Regions from separate parts of the Fusobacterium perfoetens ATCC 29250 genome, predicted to be linked through region 1. Evidence: riboswitches for the same ligand, from Rfam matches in the RefSeq annotation. Region 1 holds a riboswitch; the other holds the start of a gene.
The links. Region 1 has a riboswitch for lysine ahead of T364_RS0103275 (aspartate kinase). Riboswitches for the same ligand answer to the same signal wherever they lie in the genome.
Positions count from the first base shown of each region.

Region 1 (4,222 bases):
ATGGAACTTCTGGATCCATTCTCCAGGCTGAAGAGTTATCAACTACTAAACATCCTTTTGAAGCTGCTATTGGGGCATATTTTTTACTTATATCTCCACCAGCTGAAAATAGAGCTATATCAATTCCTCTATCAAAACTATTTTCTGTTAATTCTTCTACTGTATATTCTTTTCCTCTAAAAGTTATTTTTTTACCAGCACTTCTTGCTGAAGCAAATAAATATAACTCTGTTATTCCTAAATCTCTTTCCTCTAAAACTTTTAAAAATGTACTTCCTACTAATCCTGTAGCTCCTACAATAGCAACTCTCATATTTATCCTCCTCAAATTATTCTCTATAAATTAAATTCTTCTGCTACTACTTCTACTGCTTTATTTATATCTTTTCTTTCTATACTACATGAAACACTTATCTCTGATGTTGTTACTTGATAAAAATTTATTCCTGCTCTACTTAAAGCTGAGAAGAATTTACCAGATACTCCAGAGTTATTTATCATTCCTACACCTACTATTGAAATCATTGATAAGTTATCATTATATCCTAACTCTATACAAGGTAATTCCATCTTTATTCTTTCAATAGCTTGGTCTAATAAATATTTTTCTCCTTCTACACAGCTAAATGATATTTTAGCTTTATTGTCATTTGAAACATTTTGAGAAATCATATTTATATTTAATCCCACTTCATTAATTATTGTAAATATTTTTGCTATTTTTTCACTAGAATAATTAATATTTGAAAGAGTTGTTACTATTATCTCTTTTGTTATACTAATTCCTGTTACTAATTTATCCTCTAAAACATCATTCATATCCATTATCCAAGTTCCTCCTGTCTCACTTAAAGTTTTTCCAACAAAAATAGGAATATTATATTTTTTACCAATTTCCACAGCTCTTGTCTCCATTACTCCAGCTCCAAGATTAGCCATTTCCATCATTTCTTCATAAGAAATTTTATCTAAAAATTTAGCATTTTTATAAAGTCTTGGGTCAACACTATAAATTCCCTCAACATCTGTATATATTCTACATTCACATTTTAGAGAAGCAGCTAAGGCAACAGCACTTGTGTCTGACCCTCCTCTTCCTAATGTGGTTATATCTCCATGGTCATTTATTCCTTGAAATCCAGCTACTATAACAACATTATTATCTTTTAAATATTCTTCTATTTTTTCTGTATCAATATTTTTGATTTTACTTTTTGTATGAACTCCTACAGTTTTTACATTAGCTTGATACCCTGTTAATGATACAGCTTTTTGTCCCAAAGAATTTATAGCCATTGATAATAAAGAAACTGTTTGTTGTTCCCCTGTAGATAAAAGAGAATCTAATTCTCTTTGATTTGGTGAATCAGAGATTTCTTTTGCCATAGCAATAAGGGCATTTGTTGTTTTTCCCATTGCTGAAGCAACAACTATAATTTCATTATATTTTGTTTTCTTTAAGTTCACTATATATTCAGCTATCGCTTTAATTTTTTCAATAGTTGCTACACTAGAACCACCATATTTTAATACTACTCTCATATATTATCTCCTTTTTCATTTTAAAATAAAAAACCAACAGACTTATCTGTTGGTTTATATTTCATTTTGAGATAATATAATTTATTTTTAGTATCACAACAATGAATAACACAACAGAAAGCACAACATTGAATATCAATGACAGTTATATGGATATTCTCCATATTCCCAACCTAAAAATCCTCCCTATAATTTTTAGATTTCGGCAAAATCCCCTTTCATTATATCTCAAAGTTAGGTAACTCAACATAATTACTTTTGTCATTTGCTCCTCAATCCGTTTCCTATTTTATTGTTGTCATTTTATAACAATTTCTATAAAAAATAAAATATAAATTTTATATCTTAAACTATATATTATATAAATTTATTTTTTATAATTTTTATTGTTTTATAGATTTTTTTTTGCTATAATTCTTATTAATTAATTTATGGAGGTTTTTATGAATAATATAATTTTAAATAATATAGATAAATATAATGATTGGTTTATAAAAGTTAGAAGAGATTTACATAAAATTCCTGAGTTAGATTTTGATTTACCAAAAACAATAAAATATATTTCTTCAACTTTAGATGAACTTAATATAAATTATAAAACAAATATTGGAAAAAGTGGAATTGTAGCTGATATCCCTGGAAAAGATTCTTCTATTACTATTGCTTTAAGAGGAGATATTGATGCTTTACCAATATTAGAAAATAATGATTTTGAATTTAAATCTGAGCATATTGGAAAAATGCATGCCTGTGGTCATGATGTTCATAACACAGTTTTATTAGGAGTAGCCAAAATTTTATCAGAAATAAAAGATGAAATTCCTTGTAATATCAGACTTATTTTTCAACCAGCAGAAGAAACTACTGGTGGAGCTCTTCCCATGATAGAGGATGGAGTTTTAAAAAATGTAAATGCTATATTTGGACTTCATGTTGACCCTTTTGTAAATGTTGGAAGTATAGGAATTAAATATGGGCCTATGTTTGCCTCTTCTTGTGGAGTAAAAATAAAAGTTATAGGAAAAAGTACTCATGGAGCTTTTCCAAGTGAGGGGGTTGATGCTATAGTTACTACAGCTCAAATTATTAGTTCTATTCAATCTATTGTTTCAAGAAATACAGATGCTAGAGAATCTGTAGTTATAACTTTTGGTACTATTAATGGTGGAACAAAAGAAAATATAGTTGCTGGAGAAGTTGAAGTTACAGGAATTTTAAGAACTCTTTCTACTGAAAGTAGAGAATACAATAAACAAAGAATCAAAGAAATGGCTGAATTTGTAGCAAAAGGATATGGAGCTACAGCTATTGTTAATTTTAGAAATAGTTATAATGCTTTAATAAATCATGATGAATATGTAGATATTGTTAAAGAAGTTGGAAATGAAGTTTTAGGAAAAGAAAATGTTATTACTAAAAAATATTCAGAAATGGGAGCAGAAGATTTTTCTTATTATCTCGAAAGAGTACCTGGAGCTTTCTTTTATTTAGGTATTAGAAATGAAAGTATTGGTGCTTGTGAACCATTACATAATGATAAATTTATGATAGATGAAAATGCTATTAAGGTTGGAGTAAAAGTCCAAATAGCTAATATTTTTAAAGCTTATGAAAATTTAAAAAATAATTTAAAATAAAGGGGAAAATATGTGGGAAATCTTAGAAATAATCTTTTTTATAATATTATTAATATTTATTTTTCAAAATATGAAAAGGAGAAATAAAATTAGAGCTGGAGAAAAACTTACAGGAAAAATTGTTGAAGTTACTCCTCTAAAAAGACTGATAATTGAAATTGGAAATAAAAAAGAAAAAAAGAAAGTTCAAACCTTAGAATCAGGTTTATTCCAATATTCTAAAAAAAATATTGGTGAAAAAATTGAAGTTTATTATAACAAAGAAATCTACAATAAGTGTTCCTTAGTAGAATTTAATAAATGGGACTTAAAAAAATCTATAAAATTTTTCTTAATTTTTGTTATAATTTATACTATCATTTGGATTTTTATTAATATTTTATAAAAAAAAGGATTGTTATTTTAATGTACCTAAAATTCTTAAATATCTAAGTAATAGGATACTTATTATAACAATCCTTTTATTTCTAAATCATAAAATTTTTATTATTCTAAATTAATTCTCTATTTTTATATTTATAAAATAATTTTAATTTTTAACTATTTATCACTTTTAGGTAAATCTCCTATAGTACAAATACGCCCATTTCTTCTTCCTATATCATTTATAATTTCATCATATTTATCTCCATCTTTTGTAATTCCACAAGCACTTTTAGCTATATTTTGAAGATGTTTCCAATCTGTAAATGAACGAGCCATTACTGTAGAAGCTTCTTGATTTCCTCCACCATGAAGAGCCATTGCTGTCCAGTTTGAACCTCTAACCATATGTTCTATAAAACGAACTGCTCTTAATCTATCAAATGAATCATATTCTGGATTTCCAGGATTGAAAGCCCTTCTACAAATTTCTCCAATTTCTGGTGAACGCATATCAAACTCTGAAGGAGCTGTTTCTCCAAAACCAGCAATAATATCTCTAGCATAACGAACAGCATCAAATGGTATTTTTGTACATGTATATTTACATGTATGAGATAATAATGGATTAGGAATCCAGAAACCACTTGGATGTTTAAATCCTTCAATTCCTGAAGCTA
Region 1 covers NZ_JHXW01000006.1:18,250-22,471, forward strand. Annotated here, with positions in the region: gene T364_RS0103270 (aspartate-semialdehyde dehydrogenase) at 1-313, opposite strand, end outside; gene T364_RS0103275 (aspartate kinase) at 337-1,542, opposite strand; lysine riboswitch at 1,653-1,826, opposite strand; gene T364_RS0103280 (M20 metallopeptidase family protein) at 1,986-3,179, shown strand; gene T364_RS0103285 (hypothetical protein) at 3,190-3,564, shown strand; gene T364_RS10395 (4-hydroxyphenylacetate 3-hydroxylase N-terminal domain-containing protein) at 3,720-4,222, opposite strand, start outside.

Region 2 (4,222 bases), on a different contig from region 1:
AAAGATACTTTTGAAATATCAACAATAGAAGTAGTAGTTAGGACCACTCCATCAACTACAATTTTTTCTAATATTTTATCTTCTCCTTTAAGTTTTTTTGTGATTTCATTTATAATTTCACCAAAACTACTATATTGTTTATCTAAAAGATATTCTTTATTATCAATTAATATTGTCATGATTCTCCCCAAAATTATATTTTTTAAAACTTGATGCCATAGAAAAAGAAAAAATAGTTATAGATTTTACTTTTCCTTTACTTTTAATTTCTTTTTTTAATTCGTTTATGGTATTTCCAGTTGTTATTATATCATCTATTATTAAAATATTTTTATTTTCCACTTGAAAAGGAATATAAAAAGCTTTATTTATATTAAATTTTCTTGAATTTTTATTCAGTAAATGACTCATATGTTTTGTATTTTTTATTCTCTCTGCCTCATAATACTTTATATTTAAAATATCTAAAATATAAGATACTTGATTAAATCCTCTTGAAAAGAATCTTTTCTTATTTAAAGGTATGGGAATAATTATATCTATATTATTTTCTTCAATTACTTTTTTTAAATTTTTTTCTATAAGTTTTGCTAAAAAAAATCCAATATATTTTCTATTTTGAAATTTATAATTTTTTATTAAACTTCTAAAATATTTATTATAATTAAAAATATAATAAACATTATCATATTTTTTTAAAGAATTATTTTGTAGAAAAATATCTTTACATTTTTTACAAATATATATTTCATCTTCAAATAAAATGCTGTTACAAACACTACATCTATTGTTAAATAAAAATTTTCTAAGGTGTTGGTTTAGGCTCTGGAACATTTTTCACCTTCTTAAGTTCTTTATTAACAACTTTAGCAGAATAAATTTCTGTATATCCACAGTCTGAACAAATTTTTAGATAGTAAGTTCCAAATTCAACTTTTAATTTTGAATCTTTTTCAGGAAAAATAGCTGTTTTTACATAATAATCGCTACTTCCACATTTTGCACATCTAAAATCCAATTTCATCACCCCACAATATATTTTCAATCCAACAACATTTATTATTTTCATCAAATGCTATTGCATCAAATCGGATATCAAAATTTTGCAGTTTATTTATTGTTATAAATTCATTGGCACTTAAAAAAATTCTTTTTAGTTTTTGCTTAGAAATAGCTTCAAAACCATTTCCAAATTTTTTGCTACTTCTTTCTTTTACTTCTACAAAAATAATTAAATTATCTTTTCTTAAAATTAAATCTATTTCTCCAAAATGTGAATAAAAATTTTTTTTAATTAATTGAAATTCTTGAGCTTCTAAGAATTTTAATGCTAAATTTTCAAAATAATCTCCTTGAGTTCTTTTATTTAAAAATTTTTTCATTTTAAACCTGATTTTTTATTAAAAATTAGATAAAATTTTTTTTAAGAAAGTTTTTCTATGAATTTTTAAAGGACCTTTTTCTAGTAAAATTTCTCTATGAAGTTTTGTTCCATAACCTTTATGTTTTTCAAAATGATATTCAGGATATATTTCAGAAAATTTTAACATTATTCTATCTCTTGTTACTTTAGCTATTATAGAAGCTGTAGCTATTGATAAAGATTTTCCATCACCTTTTATAATACATTCTTGATTTCCATCATAATTTTTTATTAATTTATTTCCATCTACTAATACAATATCATAATTGATATTTTGACTTTTAATATCTTCAATAGCTCTGTTCATTGCTAAAAAAGTGGCATTTAAAATATTAACTTCATCAATTTCTTCTACAGTAGCTATTCCAATTCCAACATCACAAAATGTTAAAATTTTTTCAAATAAATTTTCTCTTTTCTTTTCTGTTAATTTTTTTGAATCATTAATTTCTTCAAAAAAATCATGATACTCATTTATTTTTACAGCGGCTGCTACTACAGGACCAGCTAGTGGGCCTCTTCCAGCTTCATCAACACCTAATATTATTTTTCCTTTTTCAATATCAAATTTATATAATTCACTCATTTTATCTCCTAAATAATTTTATATGAATTTAATTTTATTATATTCTTCTCAAAATAGGTTCATATTTAATTATAACATTCATAGAAAGAAAAATAAATAAGAAAATGAAAAACAAAATTGACAATAAATATAAAAAATGTTATCATGTATATTGGACAATTTAATATTTTAGAGGTAGAGGTTGCAAAAAACATTATTAAATAATAGGAGCTTAGCAAGCATAGATTATTATTGAAAGGGAATTTTGCCGAAAGGTTTAAAGAGCTAACTTTAGACACTTGGGATTATAGAGAATATCTATAAGACTGACATTAGTTTACTAGTGTAGAGCTATCAATTAGATTATAAATTATATAGTTTATTTTATATTTTCTGCCTTATATTTTAATAATATAAGGCTTTTTTTATTGAGGAGGATTAAGTGACAAATAACGAGAGAAGAGGGATTTTTATAGAGATACTAAAATTATCTCCTATTGTTTTATTGGGAATTTTAATGGTTGGAATAAAATTAGACTTTTTAATAGCAGCTCCAATTTCAACTATATATGTAGCAATAATTGCTTGGTTAACTGAAAAGTTTTCTTTTAATCAAATTGTAGAAAAAGCTGTAAATAGTGTAAAAGAAATTCAATTAGTATTTTTTATTTTGATGTTAGCTTATGCTATGGCTGAGGCTTTTATGGCTAGTGGTGTAGGAGCTTCAATAATTATTATGTCATTAAATTTAGGACTAACAGGAAAAACTATAGCAGTTACAGGAATAATTGTCACAAGTATTTTATCAATTACAATAGGAACATCTTGGGGAACTTTTGCAGCTTGTGCTCCTATATTTTTATGGTTAAATCATATAGTTGGTGGAAATATTCTTTTGACCTTAGGAGCTATTGCTGGTGGAGCTTGTTTTGGTGATAATATAGGACTTATTTCAGATACTACAGTTGTAAGTTCTGGAATACAAAAAGTAGAAGTTATACATAGAATAAGACATCAAGGAGTATGGTCTGTAGGGTGTCTTATAGTTGGAATAATAACTTTTTATGTAGTGTCAGTTATGTTGGGGTTACCAAATATAAGTGGAAATGTAAATGATGCTATCAATCAAATTCCTGATAACGTTTGGGAAGTTTTAAAAACAGAAAGAGAATCAGCAATTATTCTTTTAAATCAAGTAAAAGAGGGAGTACCTTTATATATGTGTTTACCTCTAATTTTTGTTTTAGTATCAGCAATAAAAGGTTTTCCAACTTTAGCTTGTCTTTTTATAGGAATTATTAGTTCTATGGTATTTGGATTAATATCAGGAACAATTCCTAATATTTCAGAATTTTTAGATTTAATGTATACAGGTTTTTCAAGTGCTGGAGCTAGTGTTATTATAATGATGATGTGGATAACAGCCTTTGGTGGAATTATGGGAAGTATCAATGCATTTGAACCATTATCAAGAATAGTAAAGAAAATTTCTAGAAATGTAAGACAATTAATGTTTTATAATGGAGTTTTTTCAATATTAGGAAATGTTGCTTTAGCTGATGAGATGGCTCAAATAGTTACTATTGGACCAATAATAAAAAATTTAGTAGATGAAAATGTAGAAGGGACAGAAGAAGAAAAATATAAATTACGTCTTAGAAACGGATGTTTTAGTGATGCTATGGGAGTTTTTGGGTCTCAATTTATTCCTTGGCATACTTATACAGTATTTTTTACAGGAATAGCTTCTGTTGTTTATCCTCTTTATGATTTTAGACCAACAGATATTATAAAATATAATTTTCTTTCTATAATAGTTGTAGTTTCTATACTTATTTTAACTTTAACAGGATTAGATAAATTTATTCCATTATTTAATATTCCTGAAGAACCAAAAGTAAAATTAAAAAAATAAAGTTTTTATAATTGATAAATTTTTTCTTCATAATAAAAATAAAAAGGATATTATAAAAATACAATATCCTTTTTATTTTATTAAAATTTAGATTTTTTTCCAAAAATCTTTTAATTCAGTTATTTTAGTAGTATCTTTTAATATATCTCCTTTTTCATAAGCAGAAATATCTATGTTTCCAACAAAATCCCATTTTAAATATTCACAAATACATTTGAATTGTCTTTTAATAATATCATATTCTTCATCACTTAATTCAGCAGCTCCAACAGTAATTAATCCTATTTTTTTAGATTTTTGAGGTAAGAATTCTCCTTTC
Region 2 covers NZ_JHXW01000004.1:126,377-130,598, reverse strand. Annotated here, with positions in the region: gene T364_RS0101930 (hypothetical protein) at 1-179, opposite strand, end outside; gene T364_RS10315 (ComF family protein) at 163-834, opposite strand; gene T364_RS0101920 (zinc ribbon domain-containing protein) at 806-1,024, opposite strand; gene T364_RS0101915 (YraN family protein) at 1,008-1,382, opposite strand; gene T364_RS0101910 (ribonuclease HII) at 1,401-2,009, opposite strand; lysine riboswitch at 2,177-2,350, shown strand; gene T364_RS0101905 (Na+/H+ antiporter NhaC family protein) at 2,506-3,903, shown strand; gene T364_RS0101900 (flavodoxin family protein) at 3,991-4,222, opposite strand, start outside.
Region 2: another riboswitch for lysine. It lies ahead of T364_RS0101905 (Na+/H+ antiporter NhaC family protein); the one in region 1 lies ahead of T364_RS0103275 (aspartate kinase).